DNA from 4 places in the Lysinibacillus sp. JK80 genome. Region 1 is predicted to be linked to each of the others. Evidence: riboswitches for the same ligand, from Rfam matches in the RefSeq annotation. Region 1 holds a riboswitch; each other region holds the start of a gene.
What was found. A riboswitch is a leader RNA that binds a small molecule or an ion and turns the genes downstream of it on or off. The one in region 1 is predicted to bind S-adenosylmethionine.
Positions count from the first base shown of each region.

Region 2: it holds a riboswitch for S-adenosylmethionine, as region 1 does, so the genes downstream of both, metK (methionine adenosyltransferase) here and HXV90_RS13580 (O-acetylhomoserine aminocarboxypropyltransferase/cysteine synthase family protein) in region 1, are expected to answer to the same signal.
Region 3: it holds a riboswitch for S-adenosylmethionine, as region 1 does, so the genes downstream of both, HXV90_RS13095 (MetQ/NlpA family ABC transporter substrate-binding protein) here and HXV90_RS13580 (O-acetylhomoserine aminocarboxypropyltransferase/cysteine synthase family protein) in region 1, are expected to answer to the same signal.
Region 4: it holds a riboswitch for S-adenosylmethionine, as region 1 does, so the genes downstream of both, HXV90_RS21715 (cyclase family protein) here and HXV90_RS13580 (O-acetylhomoserine aminocarboxypropyltransferase/cysteine synthase family protein) in region 1, are expected to answer to the same signal.

Region 1 is NZ_CP058997.1:2,686,399-2,694,041, reverse strand. Features, by position in the region: gene HXV90_RS13595 (succinyl-CoA:acetate CoA-transferase ScpC) at 1-974, shown strand, start outside; gene HXV90_RS13590 (DASS family sodium-coupled anion symporter) at 1,048-2,520, opposite strand; gene HXV90_RS13585 (glycerol-3-phosphate acyltransferase) at 2,716-3,348, opposite strand; SAM riboswitch class I at 3,504-3,617, shown strand; gene HXV90_RS13580 (O-acetylhomoserine aminocarboxypropyltransferase/cysteine synthase family protein) at 3,735-5,036, shown strand; gene HXV90_RS13575 (hypothetical protein) at 5,369-5,752, shown strand; gene HXV90_RS13570 (homoserine dehydrogenase) at 6,216-7,202, shown strand; gene HXV90_RS13565 (MerR family transcriptional regulator) at 7,262-7,492, opposite strand.
Region 2 is NZ_CP058997.1:3,456,688-3,464,330, reverse strand. Features, by position in the region: gene HXV90_RS17305 (IclR family transcriptional regulator) at 1-104, shown strand, start outside; gene HXV90_RS17300 (aminopeptidase) at 116-1,039, shown strand; partial or broken gene HXV90_RS17295 (NUDIX domain-containing protein) at 1,242-1,708, shown strand; gene HXV90_RS17290 (alpha/beta hydrolase family protein) at 1,692-2,468, shown strand; gene pckA (phosphoenolpyruvate carboxykinase (ATP)) at 2,534-4,120, opposite strand; SAM riboswitch class I at 4,514-4,632, shown strand; gene metK (methionine adenosyltransferase) at 4,891-6,087, shown strand; gene HXV90_RS17275 (gamma carbonic anhydrase) at 6,267-6,779, opposite strand; gene HXV90_RS17270 (alpha/beta hydrolase) at 6,914-7,643, shown strand, end outside.
Region 3 is NZ_CP058997.1:2,565,431-2,573,073, reverse strand. Features, by position in the region: gene HXV90_RS13115 (alpha-hydroxy acid oxidase) at 1-939, opposite strand, end outside; gene HXV90_RS13110 (enoyl-CoA hydratase/isomerase family protein) at 954-1,733, opposite strand; gene HXV90_RS13105 (methionine ABC transporter permease) at 1,747-2,418, opposite strand; gene HXV90_RS13100 (methionine ABC transporter ATP-binding protein) at 2,411-3,436, opposite strand; gene HXV90_RS13095 (MetQ/NlpA family ABC transporter substrate-binding protein) at 3,544-4,374, opposite strand; SAM riboswitch class I at 4,463-4,567, opposite strand; gene HXV90_RS13090 (PPC domain-containing DNA-binding protein) at 4,690-5,190, shown strand; gene HXV90_RS13085 (pyridoxal phosphate-dependent aminotransferase) at 5,236-6,405, opposite strand; gene HXV90_RS13080 (carbon-nitrogen family hydrolase) at 6,502-7,296, shown strand; gene HXV90_RS13075 (PucR family transcriptional regulator) at 7,349-7,643, opposite strand, start outside.
Region 4 is NZ_CP058997.1:4,320,108-4,327,750, forward strand. Features, by position in the region: gene HXV90_RS21690 (winged helix-turn-helix transcriptional regulator) at 1-95, opposite strand, end outside; gene HXV90_RS21695 (MFS transporter) at 206-1,390, shown strand; gene HXV90_RS21700 (ABC transporter substrate-binding protein) at 1,549-2,499, shown strand; gene HXV90_RS21705 (helix-turn-helix domain-containing protein) at 2,962-4,533, shown strand; gene HXV90_RS21710 (YuzC family spore coat inner layer protein) at 4,654-5,052, shown strand; SAM riboswitch class I at 5,134-5,239, shown strand; gene HXV90_RS21715 (cyclase family protein) at 5,329-6,066, shown strand; gene HXV90_RS21720 (DedA family protein) at 6,097-6,693, opposite strand; gene HXV90_RS21725 (Cof-type HAD-IIB family hydrolase) at 6,755-7,528, opposite strand.

The DNA.
Region 1 (7,643 bases):
CTGCACAACAAGGAAAACGTGATCCAATTCCTTTACAGAATGTCTCTGATCGTCTTGGTATAATTGGAATTCCACTAGATTTAGATAAAGTAAAAGGCATCGTCATTTCGGATATATTAGATGCGCCATCAACGATTGTCCCTGCAGATGAAGAGACAGATGTTATGGCTAATCACTTATTAAATTTCCTACGTGAAGAGATTAAAGTAGGTCGCTTAACAACAAGTTTGCGTCCAATTCAATCTGGGGTAGGTTCAGTAGCAAATGCTGTATTGCTAGGCTTTAAAGACTCTGAGTTTGAGAACTTAGAAGTTTATTCAGAAGTTCTCCAAGATGCAGTATTTGAATTAATGGATGCAGGGAAAGTGAATTTTGCATCTGCTACTTCTATTACCCTTTCTGAGCAAGTAGGAAACCGTGTTTATGGGAATTTTGAAAAATATGCTGATAAATTAGTGTTGCGCCCTCAAGAAATTTCAAATCAGCCTGAAATTATTCGTCGACTCGGATTAATTTCAGTGAATACGGCATTGGAATTAGATATTTACGGCAATGTGAATTCCACACATGTTTCTGGTACAAAGATGATGAATGGTATCGGAGGGTCTGGTGACTTTGCTCGTAATGCACGTTTAGGAATTTTTGTAACAAAGTCTTATGCTAAGGGTGGAGATATTTCGAGTATTGTCCCAATGGTCTCACATGTGGATCATACGGAGCATGATGTTGATGTCATTGTAACTGAACAGGGCGTAGCAGATTTACGAGGACTTGCTCCAAAAGAACGAGTGGGACTTATCATTGATAATTGTGCACATCCTGATTATAGGGAGCAGCTTTGGCAGTACTTTAATGATGCCAATGAGGCAACGGGTGGACATCACACACCACATGACCTAGAAAAAGCACTATCATGGCACGTTAACTATGCGAAAAACGGTACGATGAAGGACCCTGCTTTTACGAAACAATAGTCTTATCTTAAAAGCCTTGAAGGACAGATAGTCTGTTTCTTCAAGGCTTTTACGTTTTAATTTAATGAAAGTTCTATAATAATCCAATCCATTTCCAATAAGTTGCAGAGAACAAAAGTACGAGAAGGAAACCGATAATGGTTAATGGAATTCCAGATTTCAAGAAATCCTTTGTTGTAAAGGAGCCTGTACCATAGGCAAGCATGTTTTGTGGTGCACTAATTGGTAATAGGAAGCCAAAGCTTATGACGAATTGTTGCACAATAACAAAACCAACTTGATCAACATTAGCCGTTAATGTGGAGGCTAAAACAATAAACACAGGTATAAGTGCTGAGGCTAAGCTAGTTGCGCTTGCAAAACCTAAATGAATCAAAATGTTAAATAAAGTTACGAGTGCGATGGTTGCTAGTAAAGGCATAGTATCTAGCCCAAGTGAACCAAAAACTTTATCTGATAACCATGCAGCACCTTGCGTATTTAGTAAAATGGTTCCTAACATAATGCCTACCGCAAAGACGATAATTGTCCCCCATGGAATATGAGGCTCAACTTCCTTCCATGAATACACACCGATTTTAGGCATTAATAGAATCGCGATAGCAATAATTGTGACTGTTGTCGTATCAAATGGATGTAGCTTCCCTTCAGTTGCCCAGAAAAATAGTAAAACTACGGATGTAATGATTAAACGAATTTCAGGAGCCTTTAATGGGCCAAGCTCTGCAAGCTGTTTTTTGATGACCTCTTTACCACCTTCGATATTGCTAGTCTCAGGTTTAATTAAAGCAATCATAATGAAAAATAAAAAGATCGACATAATAATTGAGAAGGGGGCTGCATAAAGTAGCCAAGCACCCCATGAAATATCCACATTAAATTGCTCTTGGATAAAGTTTAAAGCCACCATATTTTGAGCTGCTGCAGTTTTAATACCAATATTCCAAATGGAAACGGCTTGTACCGAAGTAATAACTAATAAGGCAGCAAGCCGACTATCACGTGGTAAACCAAATGCTGCCACCATTCCAAGCAAAATCGGTACTACTGCGCCAGCTCGTGCTGTAGCAGAAGGTACAAAAAATGCGAGGACGATAGAGACTAAAATAGCGCCAAATACGATAGCTTTTGTTTTCGTTCCTACCAGTGAAAGAATCCAAAGTGCAAGTCGTTTATGTAGATTAGTAATTTGCATTGCTGCCGCTAGAAAAAGAGCTGCTGCTACTAAAGCAACGGCAGAATTACTAAAGCCACTTAAAGATAATTTTAATGCGCTAGCTGTTCCTAACTCTGTAGTTGGATTATCCATTGACGGAGCGAGTCCTAGTAAAACAGTTACTAGTGCAATGATCATGGCCGAGCTCACAGGATATGAAACGGCCTCTGTAACCCAAAGGATGACTGCAAAAGCTAAAATGGCTAAAGCTCGTTGCCCAGCTATAGGTAAATCACCATTGTTAGGTAAAAAGGTAATAATGATTAGTAACGCGAATGCCAAGCCAATCCATAGTGGCTTTAAATTAAGTTTTGTAGCTTGTGAAGACATATTTTCTCATCCTTTCTACGATAAAAATGACGATTATTATCCATAACATCGGCCTGTATAATGTTTTATTGAGATAAGAATATGTCTATTTTATTGTAGAAAAAAATCTATGTGAAAATGGTGTTTTTTACAGCAATATGAGTAGATAAAGAGAAAAAATACGGTCACAAAAAATACAAAAATATCCATTAAATATTATTTCTTTTTCTTAAAGGCAGAAGTTACTTTAGGCTCTGTTCCATTGACTAATCGTTTAATATTTTCGAGGTGCAGGATGATGGCTATGCCAAAAAGAAGAAGAGCTATAATGGTTGGGCCAATGCCAGGAATCCATAAATAAGTTGCTGTACAAAACACGAGATAAAATTCTAGAACACCTACAATTAAATAATTTGTTGCAAAGGATAAAATAACAAATAAAATAAGTGCAAATAAACCAATCTTCCAATCAACAGCAAGTAAAATACCAATGATGGAGGCCGTTCCTTTCCCGCCGTTGAAGCCCATGTAGAAGGGGAAATTATGACCTAAAATAACCCCAGCAGCCATAATATAAGTAAGCAGCCAAATTTGTTCTTCTGTTAAATGAATAGCGTCCGCTAGATAAAAATGTGCACCTATAATAGCGACAACGCCTTTGCCTATATCAATGAGGGCTACTAAAACGCCATACTTCCAGCCAAGGGAAAGAGTAGCATTAGAGGCACCAGCATTACCGTGGCCAGCCTTTTTTAAATCAACCCCCGATAAAAATTGAGCCACTTTAGAGCCGTGAATACAGCCTATTAAATAGCCAATCATAAGAAAAATGATCACGGCCTTTACCATAAAAATACTCCTCTCAAAATTTTTTCTAAAATAGTGTATGCGTTCATATTACGTATAAGAGCAGACAGAAGTTTCGGAAAAAATAAAATTTACATGTTGACAGAAAAAAACTCTATGTTTATACTGTGTAACAACGATGGAAATTGAATCTCATACTCTTATCAAGAGCGGCGGAGGGATAGGCCCTATGATGCCCGGCAACCAGTAAGCAATGAGCTTACTAAGGTGCTAATTCCTACAGATTCTTACTTGGATCTGGCAGATAAGGGGAGGAAAACTTGCAACCGCAACCCTCTTCTTAGCTGAAGAGGGTTTTTGTTTTCTACAGAAAAATCCTCCTCATCTCCGGTACCATCGTAAAAAAAATAACCATTTGGAGGTACACAATGACAAATTTTAAACCAGAAACATTGCTGTTGCATGGTGGTCAAGAGCCAGACCCAGTGACGGGATCTCGCACAGTTCCAGTCTATCGCTCAACTGCTTTCGTATTTAAAGACACTGCTCATGCGCAACGTCTTTTTGCCTTAGAGGAAGCAGGGAACATTTACACACGAATTACCAACCCAACAGTTGATGTATTTGAAAAACGTGTGGCTTTATTGGAAGGTGGAACAGCAGCAGTAGCACTTTCATCTGGTGCAGCAGCTATCGCATTTTCCTTTTTAAATCTAGCTGGAGCTGGTGATGAGATAGTAGCAGCTAGTTCTTTATATGGTGGTACGTATAATTTATTTGCTAACACATTACCAAACTATGGTATTAAAACAATTTTTGTAGATGAAACAAACCCAGAGAATTTCAAAGCAGCGATTACTGATAAAACAAAAGCTGTCTTTGCAGAGGTTTATGGTAATCCAAGTTTAAAGGTTTTAGATATTGAGGCAGTAGCTAAAATTGCACATGATAATGGTCTACCATTAATTATTGACAGCACGTTCGCTTCTCCTTACGGTTCTACACCTATTGAATACGGCGCAGATGTTGTAGTTCATTCAGCAACTAAATGGATAGGAGGTCATGGTACAACTTTAGGGGGCGTTGTTGTAGACGCTGGTAAGTTTGATTGGACTAGCGGTCGATTCCCTGGTTTTACTGAACCAGATGCCTCTTACCATGGTCTACGTTATGGAATTGATACAGCTTCTGCTGCCTTTGCTACAAAGCTACGTGTACAACTATTACGTGATTTTGGTCCAACATTAAGTGCTGATGCTGCCTTTAATTTATTGCAAGGGTTAGAAACGCTTCATCTGCGTATCCCTAAACACAATGAAAATGCATTGGCAGTGGCTGAGTATTTACAAAACCACCCATTTGTGGAGTATGTAAATTATAATGGCCTAGAAGATTTTCCGACACATGAGTTAGCAAAAAAATATTTAAGAAATGGCTTCGGTTCAGTGCTTACATTTGGCATAAAGGGTGGACGAGAAGCTGGGCGAAAGCTTATTGATAGCGTGAAATTATTTTCACATGTAGCAAATGTAGGTGATGCAAAGTCATTAATTATTCATCCAGCTTCCACTACTCATCAGCAACTATCAGCAGACGAATTAGTTCAAGCTGGTGTAACCGAGTCGCTCATTCGCTTATCCATCGGTTTAGAGGCAGTAGAGGATATTATTGCTGATTTAGATCAAGCCATTACACAGGCTACAACAACTGAACAAACAGTAGAAGCTTAAAGTTTAAAGAAAATGGTAAGATGTTGTGACGTTAACGTATTTTCTCATTCGATTAGCCTCATTTGGTAATGCGTTAAACGTTGCTACATCAATCTATTACTGCACCCGTTAATTATCAGAACCTTATAAAAAATAATACCAAGTAATTTTATATGTATTATTGACTTTGTTAAATCCATGTTATATACTAGGAAATAAGTTAACAGTACGAAAATTTTTTTAAAAAAGGTAAATGTTTTCATAAGTGCTCCCCCACTTTTGAATATATAGAAGAGTAGTTGCCTAGCCAGTGACTACTCTTCCCAAAAACTGATGATAAAGGAGTGTTTAAAATGGGTAACATCTATAGTGCGCAAAACATTGTATCCTATCTAATATATGAGCTAAATGAAGGGCATGTATTTGTCAACAATAAATCCATTCAACACCTTCTTACATCAGTCGAAAGAAAATGGCAGGAAGTATTTGGTCATACAGCATTTCAAGAACATGTTTTTACTGAAAAGGACTTTACTGTAAAGGAAGTATTTGAGGCATATGAACAGTACGGTGTGAGCCATATCTCACTTCCTGCGACAGAGTTTTACTTGAAGTATGGTACATTTCAATTAGTGGAACGTACGTATGCAATACCTAATTTTACAGAAGAAGAGATTAATCTTGTTCAACAAGCTTTAGCACAATATCGTTATCAATTGCTTTCAAAAGCAAGTTAAAACCCCCTCATATTTTTAAGCTCATTCTCTGCTGCTACAGGGAATGAGTTTTTTCTTTAAAGGGATTGTTATGAGTGTCTGAGCATACATATATATAATAGAAGAAAGACATTCATATATTGAAATGTAAATAGTCAATATTTGTTCAAATCTTATAGATTGATTAATAAAACGTATAATAAAGGGAATGAAACCGATTTCTTTTGCACATCTAGAGAAAACAAATGTCCTTCCTAGAAAGATTTTTCTTGTGCAAAGCGTGTATTTGCGTTACAATTTTCTTTAAGTTAAATTTTGAATTATTTGAATTTGTGTGTGTCCTAACACATATAGAAATAGCGAAACTCATACAAAGAGAGTTGTTGGCTAAAGACTGCGGTGGGTGTCAAATTGTCATGACACAACCCCATGGAAAATTAGCTTTAATGAAACTGCGGAATGTAAGTTGGAGGGAATAACAAGAATGGCAACTATAAAGGCAGCGATTTTAGGATTTGGAACGGTAGGTCAGGGGATTTACCATATTTTAAATGAAAAACGAGAAGAGCTAAAAAATAAATTAGGTATTGAATTAGAGGTAGCGAAGATTTTAGTGACAGATGCTAGTCGTGAACGTGTACCAGGTACAGCACATTTAATGACAACAAGTATGGATGAAGTCTTAGCAGAGCCAGGTATGCAGGTAGTGTTTGAAGCAATTGTGAACGAAGAACCTGCATACAGTTATTTAAAGCGAGCGGTGGAACATAAATGTCATGTTATTACTGCCAATAAAGTGATGTTTGCCAAACGAGGTTTGGAGTTGCAGGATCTTGCAAAAGCTAATGGTGTTTTTGTAGGCTATGAGGCTACTACCGCTGGTGGCGTACCTGTTATAAAAACAATGAAAAATATCTTACTTGTAAATGATGTAAGTCGTATACAAGGTGTCTTAAATGGCACATGTAATTATATTTTAACAAAAATGCGTGCACAGGGCTGGTCGTTCGAAACAGCTTTAAAAGAGGCACAAGGCTTAGGTTATGCCGAAGCAGATCCATATAATGATATATCTGGGCAGGATGCATTTAAAAAATTAATGATATTAAGTGCCTTAGCTTTTCGTGAGCAGCCAGACTGGTCAGATGTAGAGGTAATTGGGATCGATAGTATCTCTGCTGAACAAGTTCATGAAGCATGTGAAAAGGGTCTTCGTTACCGCCATGTTGCTGAAGTGGAAAAACTAGCTGACGGTAAGATTATTGCAAAAGTAGGTCCTCAACTAGTTGATAAAGAGCATCCACTTTATCCAGTCGATGATGTGTTCAATGCGGTGGCATTAGAGACTAACTATATTGGTACATTAACATTAATCGGTCCTGGAGCAGGGATGTATCCAACAGCAAGTGTCATGGTAGAAGATTATGCTGAAATCATTGGGAAAAGAGCAGGATTTGTTGTGACAATCTAATAAAAGCTTTAAAAAAGGCCCGCCATTCAACAATGTTCAATTGTATGAATGGTGGGCTTTTAGTCTTCATCTTTGACGTCTATGTCCTCTGGAATAGGAGTAGCACGCCAAATTTCAATTTCCTCTTTTATACGTTCCAATTGTTTAAAATAAGTGCTGAATTGTCCACTATTGATTAAAATTTGTTGGCCATCGTAAACAGAACGGATGCGTCCTTCGTAAATTAGACGCATTACTTGATCCTCAGGCATACCAAGATCAATAGCTGTCTCTTCAATTGATTTGTACATACGATTCGCTCCTTTTACTGTTTTTATTATAACGTCCATTCATGAGAAAACATACTATTGGAATTAAAAGAAAAGTAAAAATGATAATTGTTTGATTTTGGATAAATATGTATGATTAGTATGGAGAAAGATGTGAAGCGGGGATGAGCTG
Region 2 (7,643 bases), 770 kb from region 1:
ATCGTTTTACAGAGCAACGTGTTCCTGATTTTTTGGGACCTTTAACGGAAGCTAGAAATGAAATAGAAGGAATTATTCGTAGATATCATTTGAATTTTAATTAAGGAGCCCTATTATGCATCATTTACATGATATTGCACTAAATGTTTTAAAAGGCAATTTAAATGTTCAATCTTCTGAGTCACTATTAATTTTGACAGATAGCCACAAACAAGACATCGCGAAAATTTTTTATGAAGCTGGACTGTCAATTACTGCAAATACAATGTTCATGGTGATGCCCCTGTTAGAGAAATCTGGGCAGGAACCAATCCATGCAGTTTCTGAGCTTATGGCAAATGCCGATGTTACACTGTGTATTACCTCCCACTCCCTAACACATACACTGGCTCGTAAACATGCCTGTGAAAAGGGTGGACGTGTAGCAACAATGCCAGGGGTAACATTGGAGATGCTGGAGCAAGGTGCCCTTCATGCAGATGCACAGGAGATCGAAGCTACGGTAGAAAAATATGTCCTTTTACTTAATACGACAAAAGATATTCGTATTGTCAAGGATGGTCATGAGCTGACGTTTAGTGTAGACGGCCGTTTCGGAATTCAGTCCACAGGGGTTATTCGTCAACCTGGTGAGTACGGGAATATTCCTTCAGGAGAATCGTATATTGCACCAATAGAAACATCTGCGAATGGAGAGATATTAGTAGATGGCTCTATTGCTAATATTGGTGTCTTAAAGGAGCCATTATTATTAAAAATAAAGAATGGTCGCTTAGAAGAAGCAATCGGTCCTGATGGTCCACGACTACTGGCATTACTTGGTGAAGGCAATGGTAGAGTCATTGCAGAGTTTGGCATCGGAGCCAATAAAAGTGCTATCCTATGTGGCAATGTATTAGAGGATGAGAAGGTGTATGGGACCATCCATATCGCTTTTGGCAGTAATGCGCCATTTGGTGGAGCCAATGCGTCAGATGTTCATATTGATTGTGTTGTGAAAAGTCCTATCGTCTATTTTGACGGTCAGCAAGTAATCTAAAGAAAAGCGTGTCTTCCTATGAAGCACGCTTTTTTTCATGCTTTACAAGACTGTAGCTTAGGGTTGCTTGTCATTGTAGGTTTACAATATAGTTAATATAGATAGGAATAGGGATGATGATTAAATTCCGTCCATAAAATAGAAGTAATGATAAAGAAAGTAACTTTTGTTTTGCAACAAGAAAGAACGTGAGGTTGAAGAGATGTTAACATTTACAGATTTACATGGCCTACAAGTAGATTTGAGTTTTACAAGAGGCGAATTTAAAGTAGAACCTAAACACGTCCTTGTCCTTTTAAAGCATGAAAATAAATGGTTATGTACTGTCCATAAACGACGTGGTGTAGAAGTGCCAGGAGGGAAATTAGAAGAAGGGGAAACCTTAGAGGAGGCGGCTATTCGAGAAGTTTTTGAAGAGACAGGTGTTCATGTGAAGAATCTTCAATGGTTTGCAGAGTATGCAGTGTATGATGAAATCGTTTTTGTAAATCCGTTTTCACTGCACAATTTTTAGCGCAAGAGGATATAGAATTTGATTTAGAAACGTCAGGCATGCTTTGGTTAACCGATGAAGAATTTGCTCAGCATCCTAACTTGAGTTTTCACATGAAGGATGAGGGGATGAAGAAAATGCTGGAGGAGCTGAAACATCGTGACACACAATGGTGATATTATCGAAAAACGCCCCTATCCTTCACCAAATCCAGCTATACGTTTAACGGAAATAACCTATCTTTCACAGGGCTTACGTATAAAAGGATTATTAGCAGAGCCAAAGACTGAAGGTACATATGATGGCTTTTTATATTTAAGAGGCGGCATGCAAAGCATTGGGATGGTAAGACCATCTCGTATTGCACAATTTGCGGCGCAGGGCTTTATCGTATTTGCCCCATACTATCGTGGGAATCGTGGGGGAGAGGGGCGTGACGAGTTTGCAGGGGCAGACCGTTACGATGCGGTCTATGCCGTAGATGTACTCAAACAATTCTGCAATGACAATATCCATGTTTTTGGTTTTTCACGAGGTGGTATTATGGCTCTGTGGACAGCTATTTTAAGAAGGGATATTACTTCTGTTGTAACATGGGCAGGTGTTTCTGATGCAACGGCCACTTATTGGGAACGTACAGATATGCGCAGAATGATGAAGCGTGTTATTGGAGGAACACCTAATCGTGTACCAGAAGCGTATGATGCAAGAACACCACTTTTTGAGATAGAGCGTATAACAGCTCCCGTTCTTATCATTCATGGCTATCGTGATGAAAATGTGGATATTGAACATGCCAGACAATTGGCATTTTTTTTAGAGGAAGCAAATAAATCATTCGAAACTTGGTATGATCTTAACTATGCACATCAATATCCACCAGCAAAAAATCGTGAAACTGTCCGTGCTCTTTGCAAGTGGATGAAACAACAATAAAGCATAGAGAAAACAAAAAGACAAAGGGAACGAATAAATTGTTCCCTTTGTCTTTTATATAGACGTTATTTTAATGGACCACCAAGTGTAGTGATGGCTTCAGAAACGTTTGAGAATTTCTTGAAGTTTTCGTTGAATAAGCCTGCAAGCTCAGCAGCTTTTGCATCGTATGCAGCTTTATCTGCCCAAGCTTCACGAGGATTTAACACTTCTGAAGGTACGCCTTCAACTGCTGTTGGAATGTGTAAACCAAACACAGCATCTTGTGTTGTTTCAACATCTGCTAATTTACCATCGATTGCTGCACGGACCATTGTACGTGTGTAAGACAGTTTCATACGGCTACCTGTGCCATATTCGCCACCAGTCCAACCAGTGTTTACTAAGTATACCTGTGCACCGTGCTCGTCAATTTTTTGTCCTAACATTTCTGCGTATACTGTTGCAGGAAGTGGAAGGAATGGAGACCCGAAGCAAGTAGAGAATACTGGTTCTGGCTCAGTCACACCACGTTCAGTTCCAGCAAGTTTAGAAGTGAACCCGCTTAGGAAGTGATACATCGCTTGTTCTTTTGTTAATTTACTGATTGGAGGTAACACGCCAAATGCATCAGCTGTTAGGAAGATGATTGTTTTTGGATGACCTGCAACAGAAGGATCAACGATATTTTCGATGTATTGGATTGGATAAGCTACACGTGTATTTTCTGTTAGCGAACCATCATCATAGTCACAAATACGAGTTTCTGGATCAACAGCTACGTTTTCTAATACAGAGCCGAAGCGGATTGCATTGTAGATTTCTGGTTCTTTTTCAGCAGAAAGGTTGATTGTTTTTGCATAGCAACCACCCTCAATGTTGAATACACCATTATCAGACCAACCGTGTTCATCGTCACCGATTAGCTTACGATCAGGATCAGCTGATAACGTCGTTTTACCAGTACCAGATAGACCGAAGAATAACGCTACATCGCCAGCTTCACCAACGTTTGCTGAGCAGTGCATTGAAAGAATACCTTGTTGTGGTAATAAATAGTTCATGATACCAAAGATAGATTTTTTCATTTCACCAGCATATTCTGTACCACCAATTAAAATAATTTTCTTTTCAAGTGATACGATGATGAATGTTTCAGAAGCAGTACCATCAACCGCAGGATCTGCTTTAAAGTTAGGAGCTGAGATGACAGTGAAGTCGGCAACATGAGAAGCTAATTCATCTGCTGTTGGACGGATAAATAATTGATGAGCAAAAAGATTGTGCCATGCGTATTCATTGATAACTTGAATGCTTAATTGTGAGTCTTTGTCAGCACCTGCAAAGCCCTTGAATACGAATAACTCGTCACGTTCTTTTAAATATTTTATTACTTTTACATATAGGTTATCGAACACTTCAGAAGAAATCGGTTGGTTGACTTTACCCCAGTCAATTTGATCTTTTGTGCTTTCTTCTTCTACCGTATATTTATCTTTAGGTGAACGACCAGTGTATTTGCCAGTTTCTGCACGAACTGCGCCATCTACTGTTAACATTGCTTCACCACGAGATGTAGCTTTTTCTGCTAATTGTGGTACTGAAAGTTGAACATTAATGTTACCGCCGTTTAATAATTCCTTCAGTTCGTTTGCAATTTCTACTGAATTCATCGATTAAATACCATCCTTTTTTATAGTATTCCCTTGATTTAGAGGGATTTTTTCTTAATTTCAAAAATAGTATAACACAATTGCTTAAATAATCTATACTAATTAAGAAATTATTTTAGAGTTTTTACCACTTTTCAATAAACTGACAAAAAATAATGTTTTTCGAGTAGAATACCATCAATCCTACTGTAATTAGGCACGAAAATTGAGCCACACATATGTTACCACAAGTAGCTAGGTATGTTGTAGGGATTAATTTGCTTCTATTTACATCATCATCCAAGTATGAAAAGTTTTTGTGTAATAAGTTCGTTCTTTCCTTTCTATACAGTAATACATAAGAAAATATTTGACAACGTTCGACCTTTTCAGTAACATGAGATTGAACGGATACTCTTATCCCGAGCTGGTGGAGGGTCAGGCCCTGTGAAACCCGGCAACCTGCATGAACTATTTCACGACATGCGTTGGTGCCAACCTGATGCAAGGGAACATCCCTTGAACGATAAGAGTGAAAGGTTACGCAGTCATTATTCCTTTCCTCATGTAAAGTAACGTGAGAAAAGGATTTTTTTATTGTTAAAATTCAATGTAAAGGTAAGTATATGTAGTTCTTTCCTTATTATAATGACGGATCTTTCGAAATCCTCGTGTTAAAAGCAGCAGTAACGGCTTGAGAGTTCAATCCTTAGGAGCGGACTTGACATGGGTAATGAGTACCGTATTCATACACAACTACTTATTGTAAGAGTATTTAGGAGGAAAACCAAATGACAAACCGTCGACTGTTTACATCAGAGAGTGTAACAGAAGGACATCCAGATAAGATTTGTGACCAAATCTCGGATGCCATTTTAGATGCTATTTTAGCAGAAGATCCAAATGCACGTGTAGCGTGTGAAACAACTGTAACAACAGGATTAGTATTAGTAGCAGGAGAAATTACTACTTCTACTTATGTGGATATTAAAGGTATTGTTCGTGACACTGTAGCTGAAATTGGCTATACACGAGGTAAATATGGCTTTGATGCTGAGAACTTAGCGGTGCTTGTGGCAATTGGTGAACAATCACCTGATATTGCTCAAGGTGTTGATCAGGCATTAGAGGCACGTGAAGGCTCTATGACAGATGCTGATATTGAAGCAATTGGTGCTGGTGACCAAGGCTTAATGTTTGGCTATGCATGTAATGAAACACCAGAGCTAATGCCATTACCAATTAGCTTGGCACACAAATTAGCACGCCGTTTAACAGAAGTACGTAAATCAGGTGAACTTGCCTATTTACGTCCTGATGGTAAAACGCAAGTAACGATTGAATATGATGACAATAATGTACCGGTTCGCGTGGATACAATTGTTATTTCAACACAGCATGATGAAGAAGCAACACTTGAACAAATTCAAGCAGATTTAAAAGAATTTGTTATTGCACCAGTCGTACCAAGTGAATTATTAGATGCTAATACGAAATACTTCATCAATCCAACTGGCCGTTTTGTAATTGGTGGGCCAAAAGGTGATGCTGGATTAACAGGACGTAAAATCATTGTTGATACATACGGTGGTTATGCACGTCACGGTGGTGGTGCCTTCTCAGGTAAGGATGCAACCAAGGTAGACCGTTCGGCGGCATATGCAGCACGTTATGTAGCGAAAAACATCGTAGCAGCTGGCTTAGCAGAACGTGCTGAAGTGCAACTTGCCTATGCGATTGGCGTTGCTCAGCCTGTTTCCATTGCTGTCGATACATTTGGCACAGGTAGAGTGAAAGAAAGCGAGATCGTTGAATGGGTACGCGAGCTATTCGATCTACGCCCAGCAGGTATCATTAAAATGCTTGATCTTCGTCGTCCAATTTATAAACAAACTGCTGCGTATGGACATTTTGGTCGTACAGATTTAAATGTACCATGGGAGCAAATTGATAAAGCAGACGCGCTACGAGAAAAAGCACGTTTATAAACTATTGAACTAAAGTAATGAAGTCATTAGAAAATTATTCTAATGTATTAATAAACAAAGGAGCAACATTGCTCCTTTTGTTTTTTTTACAAAAATACCTCGCTAGGATTCGTGAACATATTCGGTACACGAAAACGCGAGGGATTTTTTCGTTAGTATTGATTTTTTGTGTAGGTTATTTATTTCTGAAGTGATTTATAATATTGACCTTTTTCTGCGTATTCTCGTACGATGCGTTCCATATCCTCTTTATCTTCAGCATTTAATTCTCGGACAACTTTTGCTGGACGACCTAATGCTAAACTATTTGGAGGAATGACTTTACCAGGAGGTACTAGGCTTCCAGCTCCAATAAATGCACCTTCTCCAATCTCAGCTCCGTCTAAAATAATGGATCCCATACCAATTAAGGCATTTTTGCGAATTGTACAACTATGTAAAGTGACTTGGTGTCCAACTGTTACCTCATCTTCAATAATGAGCGGATATTTTGGGCTTTGGTGTAAACAGCAAAGATCCTGAATACTGACACGTTTACCGATAATCGTTGGGGAAACATCACCACGAATAACCGTATTAAACCAAATGGTTGTTTCGGCGCCAATTGTTACGTCGCCCGTAACAGTTGCGTAATCAGCAATGAAAACAGACGGATCGATCTTTGGCGTTTTATCTTTAAATGGATAAATCATGAAAATCGCCTCTTTTCTTTCTATAATGTAGTATTATCGTATCAAATACGCAACTTTATGGAAATATAAAATTAAAATGTGCTATTTATTTCGATATAATCAAAGTGTAATTATTTTTTAGGAGGACTATGTAAATGTGGAAATGGGAAGCTGATGGACAAGCAAAAGCTGTGATTGCTATTCTTCATGGTGCTTATGAAAATCACCGTTGGTATGCATGGCTGATAGAGAAATTAAGATTAGAAGGCTTCCACATAGTCATGGGGGATTTACCGAATCATGGTGGTAATGCAAGATTTGCTAGAGTCCATGATGAAGACTTCAAATTGTACAATAAGTATACACGAAACCTGATTGAAAATGCTTTTTCATATAATTTACCAACCTTTGTAATAGGGCATGGACTAGGTGCAACATTAATCCTCCATACACTGCAAAAGAGACAATATGAATGTGCAGGCATTATTTTAACATCACCTTGGTTGCAACTAAAGCTATTACCAGGTAAATTAACAAATGCTTTAACAAGTCTAAGTGCGTTAACAGCCAATGTTAAGTTGACACATGATATTACATTAGAGAAATTAACGCGTAGTGTTGAAGGCAGAGAAGAAATGAAAGATGATGTACCGCTCATGTCTGTTGTTTCTGTGAAATGGTATCGAGAACTTCAGCAAATGATGAAAAATTTAGTGATGCTGCCTAAAGGTGAAATGCCTAATATGCCTATGCTAATTATGACAGCTGAGAAGGATAAAATTACGGACACTCGCCAAACCCGAAATTGGCTTCATCAACAGGAATTCACAGAATTTCAGTTTAAAGAATGGGCAAATTGTTATCATAATTTATTTCATGAGGGAG
Region 3 (7,643 bases), 120 kb from region 1:
ACGATATATACCACTATCTAATATAATAGGAATTTGTCCATTCACAACTTTCACAATAGCAGGAAGGGCATCAAGTGAACCAATCACACCATCTAATTGACGGCCACCATGGTTTGATACAATAATGCCATCAATACCATTGTCGATAGCATGTTTTGCATCTTCAGGATGTAAAATTCCCTTCAATAATATAGGAAGGTTGGTGCGTTTTTTTAGCTCTCGAACATGCTCCCAATTAAGTGTTGGGTGGAAGACATTTTGCAAGACACCTTGTACGTAGGATTCGAATGAATCATCAGGTAAAGTGGCTGTAAAAACAGGATCATTCATATAATTTCCTCTTGCATAGCCTAGCTTCAATGGTGAAAATTGATTGCGTACATCTTCTTCACGCCAGCCTAGCATTACGGTGTCGACAGTTAAAACGATCGCTTCAAATCCAGCTTCCTCCGCACGTGCAGCCATGCTAAAAGCAATTTCTTCATTAGTAGACCAATATAATTGAAACCATTTTGTTGCAGAAGGCGCAGCTTGAGCAACTTCTTCAAGAGCAAAAGTGGACACAGTGCTTTGTATATAAGGGATATTTAAAAACTGGGCGGCACGTGCAACGGCAAGCTCACCTTCATCGTGAACCATTCCGTTCATGCCCACAGGAGCAAAAAGCAAAGGAGTTGGATATGTTTTACCAAACAAATGAACCGATGTATCAACGTGTGACACATCATTTAAAAATCGGGGAACAATGGAATACTTCTCAAAAGCTGCACGATTATTGCGCAGTGTTTGTTCACCGCCAGCACCTGAACGGATGTAGCCAAAAGGGCCAGCATCGATTTTTTCCGCTACGGCCTTTTCTAAATCTGCAAAGCAAATGGGGAAGGGGGCTTGTGCAGTTATATTTTTTAAGAGTAGATCGCCATCAGTTATGTTTGTCATCGTTACTACCTCACTTATTTATTGAAAATAGGCTTTCTTTTATTTAAAAAGGCTTGAATACCTTCGTTATAATCGTCTGAACTAAATGAATCCAAAACTAACTGTGCCAGCTCATCGTTTTCTTCAATTTCACCATCAACAATTGCTTGGATAATTTTTTTGATGCCTGCGTTTGCAATGGATGATTTACTTAATAAATGTTCAGCGAATTGCAATGTCGCCTCATCAATTTCCTCTGGTTCGTGTAGGGCCGTGATTAAACCAATATTTTTTCCTTCTTCAGCTGTAAAAATAGTTGCTGTGTACAAAATTTCCTTTGCCTTAGCGACACCAACAATATTGATGAGACGTTTCGTGCTTTCTAAATTATAGACAATACCTATGTTTGCAGCGGTAATGCCTAGCTTACTCTTAGGCGTTGCTATTCTAAAATCACAAGCATTTGCTAACTCTAAGCCACCACCAATTGCTAAGCCCTGAATCATAGCAATTGTCGGGTGTGGAAATTTATAGAGAGCATCGATCGCCTTTAGAGCCAATTCATTATAGGCTTTAGCATTGTCTGTAGCATAACGAACATCTAAAAACTCGCTAATATCTGCACCGGAAGAAAAGGCTACTTCATTGACACCGCGAACAATTAAAAGTTTGATGGAAGAATCTATACGGAGCAGCTCTAGTTGGTCTACTATGGCTTGAAACATTGCCCTTGATAAAGAATTCCGTTTATCCGGGCGGTTTAATACTAACGTTGCAATATAGCCATTTTTCTCTACATAAATTTCGTTTGTCATCTTCATTCTCCTCTTAATCTTTTTTCAACTTCGCGGCGAAGCGGTTACCAATGGATTGAATGCTCTGCACAAGGATGATTAAGATAAAGACAGTTGCATACATCACATCAACCTCATAGCGCAAATGACCATAACGATAGGCAAGGTCACCTAAACCGCCAGCACCAACCATTCCTGCCATTGCTGTTGCACCAATTAATCCTATTGTGGCAATTGTTAAGCCTAAAATAATAGATGGTCGCGCTTCACGTAATAGGACATGCCAAATGATATGGCGACGTTTAATACCCATGGCTGTGTAGGCTTCTACTACTCCGGAATCCACTTCTAAAAGCGCAGACTCCATCAGTCGTGCAATATAAGGAGCTGTGTAAACAACTAGTGGAACGATTACACCTTTAACACCAATTGTTGTACCTACAATTAACTTGGTAAAAGGTAAGATGAAGAATAGTAAAATGATAAATGGAACAGAGCGAACAATATTGATAAATAGATTAAAAAACTGATAGAAAAATTTATTTTCAAAGGATTGTCCTGGTCGTGTTAAAACGATTAATAGCCCTAATGGAATGCCAATCAGAATGGAGAAAAATAATGAAATTCCGACCATTTGAAATGTTTCGATAATTGCTTTGCCAATAACATCTGACCAATCTGTAAAGAAGCTTTGGATACTACTCATTGAACGCACCTCCTAATTCTTCCACTGCCACGCCATTTTCTGAAAAATACGTTAACGCCTTTTGGACAATCTGCGTTTCGCCATGTAAATGCACCACAATATTGCCGACAATACCGTTTTTTAATTCAATAATATTAGCTGTTAAAATATTTGGTTGCACATCATATACCTTAGTGACTTCTGCTAATAATGGCTTACCAGTACTTTCACCAAGGAATGTTAAACGGATTACACTTCCTGAAACATTTAATTGCTCAATAAGAGAAGGGGATAAATTACGTTGTGAAATTGTATTCAAAAACTTTCGCGTTGTAGGGTGCTTCGGTTTCGCAAAAAGTTCAATCGCTGTGCCAAATTCCACAACTTTCCCTGATTCTAGAACAGAAACCTCATCGCAAATTTTTTGAATTACATTCATTTCATGTGTGATGAGCAGAATCGTAATGCCTAATTCACGATTAATTTTTAACAACAATTCAAGAATGGCTTCCGTTGTCTCAGGATCAAGTGCACTTGTTGCTTCGTCACTAAGTAAAATCTCTGGTTCCTGTGCTAAGGCACGTGCAATAGCCACACGCTGTTTTTGACCACCTGAAAGTTGATTTGGGTAACTATCTAGTTTATCTGTTAAACCGACAATTTCAGCATACTTAGCTACTCGGTTTTTTACTTCCGCCTCTTTATAGCCTAGTAGCTTTAAGGGAACTGCAATATTATTGTAAACTGTTGCTGTTTTTAAGAGATTAAAGTGCTGGAAGATCATCCCGATTTTTTGGCGTGTTTGACGTAATTCGTGAAGAGAAAGGGTCGTAATGTCTACATTGTCTATCACTACTTTTCCTGCTGTAGGACGTTCTAGTAGATTAACGCAACGAATGAGTGTACTTTTACCAGCACCACTATAGCCGATTACACCATGAATTTGTCCCCTTTTTACGTGAAGGTTGATGCCATCCACAGCTTTTATGATGCCTTTTTTCGATTTAAATTCTTTTGAGATATTTTGTAATTGAATCATGCGATTGTTTGCTCCTTTCTCAACCTTCTAAAAAGCAAGAATCTGCTCGTCTTCCCATTGGGGAATTTCAGCAGATTCTTCGGCTTTATAGAAGCTTTCTGAACATATTACCAGCTAGGGATTACAGAACCTTTGAATTCCTCTTCGATGAATTGACGCACTTCGTCAGATTGGTAAGCCTCAACGAACTTTTTAATTGTTGGATCATTTTCATTTTCAGCACGTACAACAATATAGTTCACGTATGGAGAATCAGTAGATTCCAATAAAATAGAGTCATCTTTAGGGTTAATGCCAGCCTCTAGTGCAAAGTTTGTATTAATAGCTGCTACATCTACTTCACTAAGTTGTTTAGGAATTTGAGCTGCCTCTAATTCAATGAATTTTAAATTCTTTATGTTTTCTTCTACATCACGGATCGAGGCTGTTAAGTCTGCACCCTCTTTTAACTTAATATAGCCAGCTTCCTGTAAAACAAAGAGGGCACGTGCTCCATTCGTTGGGTCATTTGGTAGGCCAAACGTTGCACCGTCAGGAATGTCATCAAAGGATTTATATTTTTCAGAGTAGATACCCATTGGATTTAAAATCGTCTTGCCCACTGGTACTAAATCTGTATCATGGTCTTTATTAAATGTATCTAGGAAAGGCTCGTGTTGATAGCTGTTCGCATCAAGATCACCTTCAGCTAAGGATGTATTAGGTAAAACATAGTCAGAAAATGATTTTAGTTCAACTTTTAGCCCATTTTCTTTTGCTACTTTAGCGGCTACTTCTGCAATTTGTTCGTGTGGACCAGAAGTGACGCCTACAACGATTTTCTTTTCATCAATTCCTTCAGCTTGGCTTTTACTATCTTCTTTAGAGCCACAGCCTGCTAAAGCCGCTACTAATGTTAAACTTGCTAAACCTACTAAAAATTTATTTTTCTTTTTCATGAAAATACCTCCAAGATTGTTTTTATCGGTTTTTTGAAAATAAAAAAACTCTCTTACAAATTAAGAGAGGCTCATGAAAAGATGTCCTCTCTTATCTATCAAACGAAGATCGTTTGCAGGATTTAGCACCTTCCTTTAAAAAGGAGGTTGCCGAGCTTCATAGGGCCAGTCCCTCAGCTACTCTTGATAAGAGATTTATAATATTTTTTTGTAATTCCGATAGAACTAATATAATTTATAGGGTATAGTAAGTCAATAAATAATTTTTAAATTTTTTATATAATTATAATATTTCGACGCAAAAGAGGGATAACAATGTCTGTAAGAGTTAATTATGGTATAGGTTCATTTGGTAAGGTTATTAGTGCTCGTTTTCTAACGGGAACAGATATCATTGAAGGGATTGAAGCGCTTTGCGAAGAGAATAGTATAGAGTCAGCAACAATTGTAAGCTGTATTGGCAGCTTTCAAAAAAGTAGCTTTGTTTATTTAGTGCCAGATGCAACAGTTCAAATTCAAGTTCGTTTTAGTGATGTGATTGAAAAAGAGGGACCATTAGAATTTATTCAAGGTTCAGGTGTGGTGTGTAAGCGAGATGGTGGATATGAGACACATTTCCATGGTTCTATGAGCGATCAATGGGGTGTTGTATCAGGTGGGCATTTAATAAAAGGGGGCAACCCTGTTATTACTGCTGATATCGTGTTGGCAGAGGTACAAGGGATTCAACATATTCGAAAATGGGATGATGAAACAGGTCATGTTCAATTTTATCCATTAGAAAATGGTTTAGGGCAACCAAGGAAAATTGAATAATAGTAATAATCCTGTAGCTAGGGATAGCTACAGGATATGGCGTCATTATCTTTTAAACAATTGTAATTGCTCGATTCTATGGATTGCTTCACGTAAGCGCTCCTCACTAACCAGCAATCCTACGCGAACATAGCCTTCACCATATTGACCGAAGCCATTACCTGCTGCTACAGCGATATCAGCTTTTTCGAGCAAAAGATCAGCAAACTGTTCACTTGTATAGCCTAATGGTACAGGGAGCCATGCGAAGAAGGAGCCTTTTGGAGCCGTAACATGCCAGCCAATTCTTCGAGCTTCTTCAATGAGTACATTGCGGCGACGCTCATAAGTAGCTCGTAGTTCACATGCACATTGTTGGGAAGCCGTCAGTGCTACTGCTGCGGCTTGTTGAATGGCAGGGAATTGACTACAAAACAGATGATCCTGGATTAGATTAATAGCAGCAATAATCTCGGCATTCCCTACAGCGAAGCCTATACGCCAGCCAGCCATATTATAGGTTTTCGATAATGTATACATTTCAACTCCTACTTCTTTTGCACCCTTTGCTTGAAGGAAGCTAACTGGTTTATTACCGTCAAATCCTATTGCCCCATAAGCAAAATCATGTGATACGATAATATTGTGCTCCTTCGCAAAGCGAACGGTCTCTTCAAAAAACGCAAGTGATGCTGTACCACCTGTAGGGTTGTTCGGGTAATTTAAGTAAAGAAGCTTTGCTTTTTCTTTCACTTCATCAGGTAATGCATGATAATCAGGTAAGAAATCATTTTCAGCAAAAAGGGGCATTACTTCAAAATTGACGTCTCCTAGTACAACACCTGATAGGTAATCTGGATAGCCAGGATCTGGTAAGAGCATCGTGTCACCAGGGTTTAACACAGCTAAAGGTAGCTCAACTAGACCAATTTTTGTTCCACCAAGAATCGCTACCTCTGTATCTGGATTTAGTTCTACCTGATATTCACGTTGATAAAAGTCCGCAGCAGCTTGGCGTAATTCAGCGAGACCTCTAAATGGTGAATATTTGTGGTTTTGAGGATTTTCAGCTGCTTCCTGTAATGCTTGAATGATGTGAATAGGCGTTGGCTGATCGGGATTTCCTTGCCCAAGGTTAATGACATCACGCCCTTCTTCTAGAGCCAAGTTTACTTTTTGAACGAGTGCTGCAAAAAATTGAGTGGGTAGTTGCTGTAGTTTTTTAGAGAATTCCATGCATGATCACCTTTTTCAGAATATAATAATTATTATTGAAGAATATGAAGCAAATAGTATTACTTTTTCTGTTAATTGTCTAGAGGAGGAATAGAGATGAAAATCGGTTGTATTCAATTAAATGTTGGCTTTGGCAAAGTTGAAGAAAATTTTGAACGTGCCGAGGATAAGATTCGTGAAGCTGCAAAAAATGGGGCAGAAATCATAGTGTTACCTGAAATGTGGAATACAGGCTATGCTTTAGAGAAACTGCCTGAGCTAGCAGATATCAATGGTGAGCGGACAAAGGCCTTTTTGGCTAAACTTGCTAAGGAACTTGATGTACATATTGTAGGGGGCTCTGTTTCAACAAAGAAAGGCGATAAATTTTATAATACGATGTATACCTTTGATCGTAATGGAGAACTTGTTGGGGAATATAGCAAGGCACATCTTTTCCGTTTAATGGACGAGCATCTTTACTTGGAAGCAGGGGATGAAATGAATCGTTTTGCTTTAGATGATATTGAAGCTGCTGGTGTCATTTGCTATGATATTCGCTTCCCAGAATGGTTACGTGCACATGCATTACAAGGAGCAAAGGTATTATTTGTACCAGCGCAGTGGCCAACTCCAAGGATTGACCATTGGAAAACGTTGCTACAGGCTCGTGCAATTGAAAATCAATGCTTTGTCATTGCAGTAAATCGTATTTCGAAAAAGGTAGAAAATTTTAATGGGCAGTCTATGATTATTCAGCCTTGGGGAGAAGTATTATGGGTAGGTGCTGAGGATGAGGAAGTAGCAGTGATCGATGTAGACTTTTCTATTGTCGATGAAGTACGTGGAAGAATTCCTGTTTACGATGATCGTAGACCAGGACTGTATCACGATGTAGTTGTGAAAGGGTAATAAAGGGCACGCTTAGGAGGGGAGTTAACCTTTTAAGCGTGCCAACTTTTTTCTAGCTCTTATCCTCGATTAATGAATTGGCTAGTAGCATAAATTCAAGTGTAATGCGGTTATGCCCGTTCATAAAATTTTTACCAAGTAAACTTTCAAGCTTTTTTAAGCGGTGATAGAGTGTTTGACGAACAATAAACAATTGATTCGCTGTTTGCTGTTTAGAGCCATTTGTTTGTAAATACACCTGCAATGTTTCGAGAAGCTTACTATTATATTTTTCATCGTATTCAATAACGGGCTGTAAATAGTCGTAAATCACTTCCTGTAAATCCACCTGCATTTGTAATTTATAG
Region 4 (7,643 bases), 1.6 Mb from region 1:
CCATGGTGGTTTAAATGACAAAGAATAACTGGTTTCCATTTACCACCAATAACTTCTAGTGTAGCTTCAACACCAATATTATAAACTTTTTGCATCGTAAACCTCCTGTTATATCCAAAAGTAACTAAAAGTACTCTACATATCTTTTTGGTATGTATGAATATTACTACACATAATAAAAAAAATCAAAGGAGATAGTAGTAAAATGTCAAAATCAAAAAAGCCAAATGCTAAACTTACCTTACTAGCACTTGCTATCAGTGCATTTGGTATAGGGTCCACTGAATTTATCAGTGTCGGACTTTTACCATTAATTACAGATGACTTTGGTATTTCTCTTAGCACAGCTGGCTTAACCGTTTCTATATATGCACTAGGGGTAACTGTTGGGGCTCCCTTACTAACAGCTTTAACATCCCGCCTTAGTCGAAAAACCGTATTATTGCTTGTCATGTCCATTTTTATAGTGGGTAACCTAGCAGTCGCTTTAGCTCCTAATTTCGCATTACTATTAATCGGACGTATTATTTCAGCATTAGCACATGGTGTGTTTATGTCCATCGCTTCTGTTATAGCAGCAGATGTAGTGGAACCAAATAAACGAGCAAGTGCTATCGCCTTTATGTTTACTGGCTTAACATTAGCTACTGTAACAGGTGTCCCACTCGGTACATTTATTGGACAAGTAACAGATTGGCGTATGTCATTCATTTTTATTGTTGTCATTGGAATTGTCGGTTTAATTAGTAATGCATTTTTAGTACCTAGCCAATTATCGAAAGGCAATCCCATCTCTATCCGTGATATTGGCAAAGTATTAGGCAATATTCGAATGATCTTAATACTATTCATTACCGCAATTGGATACGGCGGTGCTTTTGTTGTCTACACATATGTTTCACCTATTTTAGAGCAATATATGGGGTATTCCCCACATACAGTCGTCATTATTCTAGTTGTCTATGGTATTTGTGTAGCTATCGGTAATACTCTTGGAGGTCATTTTGCTAATCATAATCCACTACGTTCCATCTTTATTATTTTTGTTGGACTTGCATTGGCATTGCTTGGCATTGGCTTTACTCTTGAATCACCTATTATGGGATTAATAATGGTGCTGACAATGGGATTGTTCATGTTTATGAATGTCCCAGGATTGCAGCTATATGCTGTTCTACTATCTGAAAAATATATACCATCAGCAATTTCAATGGCCTCAGCATTGAATATTTCTGCTTTCAACATTGGCATATTTTTAGGCTCATATATCGGAGGCTTTATTATTCGCCACCAATCGTTGGCGCATACGCCTATATACGGATTCCTGATGGTTATGCTAGCAGCAATTGTTACACTTTTATGGTTACTTTTCGATAACAAAAAACAATAACTCTCTGAATTTCATTTTGTATAAAAAAGTAGTAGAGAATGTGTATTGTTTGTTGATATGTAGTATCCTATAATTTACTTGAAACAAACGAGAATGATTATCATTCTAATTTGAGGGAATACCATTACTGTTTTAGTAAATCTATAGGAGTGAATAAAATGCGTAGAGGTCGATATTTTTCATTTGTAGTTTTCTTTGCACTTATATTCGTATTAGGTGCCTGTGGCTCAAATGAAGTAAAAGAGGATACAGCTACAGAAGAACAATCATCTAAAGATACAAGAATTGTAGAAGACGAGTTTGGAAAAGTAGAAATTCCTACAAATCCACAGCGTGTAGCTGCTATCTATTTGGAAGACTATTTAACTGCTTTGGATGTAAAACCCGTTGTGCAATGGTATCACCCATCTTGGGGAAAACAGGACTATTTAGGATTAGATGTTCCTGAGTTCGACATTACTGGTAGCATGGAAACATTATTACAAGCCAAGCCTGATTTAATCATTGTAGATGGTGCCGCGGACAAGGCAAAGTATGATGAATACTCAAAGGTAGCGCCTACTTACCGCTTGAAAGAAGATATTCTACAAGATCCACGTGAAATTGCAAAAACAATAGCTGATGTTTTAAATATTTCCGATAAAGCAAAAGAAATGGTTGATCGATATGAGCAACGTGTTTCCGATTTAAAAGCAAAACTAGATGAATCAATTGGAGACGAAACAGTTGCTGTTGTACGACTAAATGTAGCAGATAATACATTAGCGTTATTTGGCATTAAAAATCGCTACTCTGGCTATATTTACACAGAGACAGGCTTAACACCACACCCATTAGCCCGTGATATGACAGAGTTTCACGAGGTTTTATCAGAAGAGGCTATCACGGAATTAGATGCGGATCATATCATCCTTTTCCCTTCAAACGGAACATGGGAGTCTAAAGAAAACCAAGAAGCCATTAAATGGTTAGATAGTACACTATGGAAAACACTCCCTGCTGTAAAAAATGGGCATGTTTATATTGCTGATCGCACATATTGGCAATCTGGCGCAATCACAGCCAACTTGCTAAAGTATGATGATCTAGAGAAATGGTTCGTCAAATAATTTTCCAAAGAAAGCTCTTAACGAGGGCTTTCTTTGGCTTAGTGTTAAAAAACAAAATAATCAATAGCACTTTTGTGAAGGAGAAAATGGACAGGTGTTGTCACTCATCACTTCTTCACATTGAAATAAGTGCCTATCCTCTCTTTAATAGACTTTTTTGTTCCCTACTGCTAGTTCGAAAGAAGAAAAGACATGTTAGCAGCATGGTTGATTGGAGTGGAGCCAGCGTCACTCCTAGGAGATTTAGCGTCATAGGTGAGACCCTGGAGCGAACGCAAGTGAGTGAAGCGGCTCATCAGACGCCCCCTGGAAAGGACGCTGGCGGAGCGGAAATCAACCCCTTGCCTTGCTAAATGGACTTTTTCTACTAGTCATATGATCTTTTTCAACAACATGAAGAAAGCTCTTAATGAGGGCTTTCTTTGTGTTGTTCTGCCAATTCAAAAAAGGGGTGAATTATCAATGGGTAACTTAACACATGTTTATACGTTACAAAATATCTCTTATTCAATTCAATCATCAAAAAAGTTATTGATTAGTAGTGATTTCTATACACTTTTCATCGTAATGAATGGTAGCGGAAAGCTAGAAATAGATCATGACATCATTCATTTTAGTGAAGAAAAGTGCATATTGATTCCGCCAAATAACACGGTTAGTATCCATATTCAAAGTGAGCACCTTTGTTTTTATCAATTACAATTCAACATTGTCAATCTCAGCAATAGTCAGAATTCATATAGTCATTTTACAAGTATCAGCGAACGACATCTTCTCCCCTTTTCACAATGTCATAGACTGCTAGAAGTCATCTATCAGAACCGGTTAGCGGAGGATGAACACACGATTTTTGAACAGCATGTACACTTTCAAGAGCTGATGTTATTACTCTTACATCAAACCATACCCAAGCAGATGCAAAAAAATGATCGACAATCTGTTGAGCAGTCCATTAACCATTTACATAAACATTTTGAAAAAGAGTGGACGGTTGAGCAGCTAGCACAGCTAGCTGACGTACCAAGATGGAATTATACGCGCATTTTTAAAGATATTACGGGACAAATTCCTCTTCACTATTTAAATAAACTTCGTATTGAAAAAGCTAAGCAATTATTAATGACAACAAATGATCGAGTATTTGAAATTAGCCTGTCTGTCGGATTTAATAATGAGTATTATTTCAATCGTCGTTTTAAAGAACATGTTGGCATCTCTCCAGGACAATATCGAAGAAATCAAAGCAGCCATATACGTGTATTTGCACCATTCTTAGAAGATTTCTTTGTTGCGCTTGGGATTACGCCAATTGCTCAATTTAGTCATTCAAAATGGGGAAAACAAGACTATTTAGGTCTACAGAAAGTGCCAGATATCGATGTACAAAATAGAGAAATGGATCGACTCTTTAACTATAAGCCAACTTTAATTATGTTAGATTCTGGTGTAGAGCGTTGGGAATCCTTTCAGCACTTAGATGAAGTAGCCCCCGTCTGCCATCTTTCACACCCTGGAGAGAATTGGCAATCTACTTTATTTAAAATTGCAGATCTAACAGGAAAAACCTCCTTGATGCAAGACGTAATCCTACAATATGAAGATAAAGTACAACAAGCAAAAGGAATTCTTAGCAAATCTGTTTATGGGCAAAGTGTAGCATTTCTCCGTATTTCAGCCATTGGCATTACTCTATACGCGGGTCCTGAATGTGGCTATACGGGCCCAATTTTATATCGTGACTTAGGTTTAATGCCACATTCACTAGTATGGAGTATTCCGCACAATCAACGTAAAGCACAACTGACATTTGCTCAATTGTTGCAATTAGATGCTGATCATTTATTTATTACCTTTGATAAACAACATTCCATTTATGAAAATGAGGAACGTGCTATTTTAAAAACTCCTACTTGGAAAAACCTAGCTGCCGTTAAAAGCAACTGTGTCTATGAAGTAGACTTTTTAACATGGATGAATTATGGCATTTTATCACATAGTAAAAAAATTGATGATGTCTTGAATGTACTTGGCTAAAAGGAAGCTTACTTTAGCTTCCTTTTTAAATGATTAGGACAAACATTGCACTGCTAATAACACCGAAAGCCGTTTGGCTACATAAGATAGAATATCAGTTATAGGATAGGAGGAATAACCTTGTATTACAATCCTTATCCGTATTTTGTGCATCCCTATCATTATCCAACATCGCCTATCGCTAATCATTTTGCCATTAGACCCTTTTCGCAACATCTAGCAATGCCGACCAATAATCCTTTTCCACCTGTCGATACACACAAATTAAAAGCTTCAGCATCACGGATAAAGGCGATGATGCAGCAAGCCCAATTACTTACGGATAAAATAGATAGCTCCCAACAATTCGCACATGATTTAATGAATGCTGCTCAACTTTCAAATAAAACAGAGGTTGAAAAATTAATCACATCAACAGGCATTACGATGAAATTTGAAACAAACTATACACCAGACAGTTTTAGAATACGCCTTATTGATAATGATTGTTGTGGAGTCACCTTAAATTTGAATTGGTGAAAATTCCTAGTGAACTTGTAAACTATAAAAAACTATGCTAAAGTGTTTGTATTGTTATTTCTGAAAATTCTTATATTACTTTTCTTATCAAGAGAGACGGAGGGATTGGCCCGATGAAGTCTCAGCAACCAGCTAACAGTATGGTGCTAATTCCAATTGGCAAAATGATCAGCCTTGAAGATGAGAAGAAGAACTACCGTTGTTGCAGCAGGAGTCCTCTTCTATTAGGGGACTCCTTTTTATTTACAACTATTTTTACAGAAAGCAGGGAAATCGATGTCTAATGAACTTTTACAAGCATTGCAATTATTAAAATCCAAACAGTGGGTTGACTTAACACATACATTCGGCCCTAATTCACCACATTTTTTTATGTTTGAGGACGCTAAATTTGAAACGTTATTTTCTCATAAGGACGGTTTCTTCGCTCAACAATTCACGTTCCCTGGTCAATATGGCACACATATCGACCCACCCATTCATTTTGTGCGAGATACTCGCTACTTAGAAGAATTAGAACTAAAAGAGCTTGTTCTTCCCCTTGTTGTTATTGATAAATCACAAGAGGCTGCGAGCAACCATGATTTTTCATTAAGTGTTGAAGATATTCTTGATTTTGAGGACAAGCATGGAGAAATTGAAGCAGGAACATTTGTAGCATTACGCACAGATTGGAGTAAGCGCTGGCCAGATAAAGAGGCTTTCAGTAATAAGGATGCAGATGGACATAACCATATCCCTGGCTGGGGTTTAGAAGCTTTACAGTTTTTACTAAAAGAACGCAAGGTAAGCGCAATTGGTCATGAAACTTTCGATACGGACTCTGCTGCTGATTTTCGTAAAAATGGCAAGCTAGATGGCGAATATTTTGTGCTTGACCAAGACACCTATCAAATTGAGCTAATGACGAATTTAGACAAGCTACCTGCGAAAGGCGCTATCATCTTCAATATCGTACCTAAGCCAGAAAAAGCATCTGGCTTCCCTGTGCGCTCATTTGCTATTTTGCCATAACATAAAAGTCGGTATAGCGTATACCGACTTTTATGTTTGTCCATTTCTTTTTTTGAATAAAAAGTAAGCAATGAGCATCCCTACAATAAATAAAAGGATAAGATAGATACTATAATGAGTCAGATAGTATCCAACAAATCGCCATTTCTCTTCAAGCATCTTTCCTAATGATATAAATGTGAACGTCCAGATAAATGCCCCTGTATAGGCAAAAAGCGCAAACTTCCTATAAGGATAATTATTAATAGCCGCAATATACGCTGTCAAATGACGTACCCCGGGGATAAAATAGCCAATTAATAATAGGGTAGGTCCTATTTTTGTAAACATCTTTTTCGTAAAGTCAATTTTTTGCTCTGTAATATGAATTTTAGGGCCATATTTCTGCAATAACGGTAAGCCAAAACGATAACCAATATAGTAGCTTAAGGTAATGCCTCCAACCGCACCAATCATTGCACTGACTAAAGCAGGAATATGTTCAAGACTTTCTCGGTAAACACTATAGCCTACATAAGTTAGAAACACCTCATCAGGAAGTGGCACCCCTACAATACCTCCAATTAGAATCACGATAATTCCAAAGTATCCGTAATGTTCAATTAGAGACTGCACGTGATGTGCCATAAATCATCCCACCTAAAATTTATTAAAATCTACCTGCTATATATAGTGTAACCTCAGCGCTCTAAATGACTTGAAGCTGACGTAAAGCAAAATTGATACCGCCATCCGTAGATGTCTTTGTAACAAAATTCGCAACACTTTTTAGAGCTTTACTACCATTTCCCATGGCAATTCCTACTCCTACATATTCCAACATGTCAACATCATTATCCCCATCCCCAAAGGCAATCGCATTCTTAGGGTCAATATTGAAATGATGAAGCACCGCTTTAATAGCTATAGACTTCGAAACATTCTGCTGTAATACATTCACAATATAAGGATGCCAACGCTGTAAAAATATATTCGAAAATTGGCTAGTATATCTTTTTTCAGCCAGCTCATCCACATATAGACACATGAGAAAAACCTCTTCATCTACAATTTTTTCATTTATAAGTGGAAAATCCCCTAAAGATAAAGTTTCTTGCATCGCTCTTAAAGCTACTGGACTTTGTATGCTATTCATGGATAACTCCTCTGTAAAAAATGTTAGGCTATGCTGCTGTTCCTGTGCAAAAGCCTGTACATTGTGGACAATTTCTTTGGCAATCGGAGTTTTATGTATGACAAGATCCTTATGTTTCACATAGGCCCCATTTGCAGTAATAAAGGTTTCAATCCCCAGTGCTTTTAACTCATAGCACATAGATAAGGGTCTTCCAGTAGCCGCTACAAGATGGATTCCTTTTTCTTGCAATAGCTGAATAGCTTGTTTTGTACTTTCTTCCACACAGCCATCCTCGTAATTAATCAATGTGCCGTCTACATCAAAAAACACGATATTATACTTCATTTTGAGCACCTCCTTTATAGTCATTTAGAACTAATTTATAATTTTTCTCCCATGAAATATGTGAAAGTATTTTGACAAACTTTAAGCAAACTATATAACTTCCTTTTGCACCACC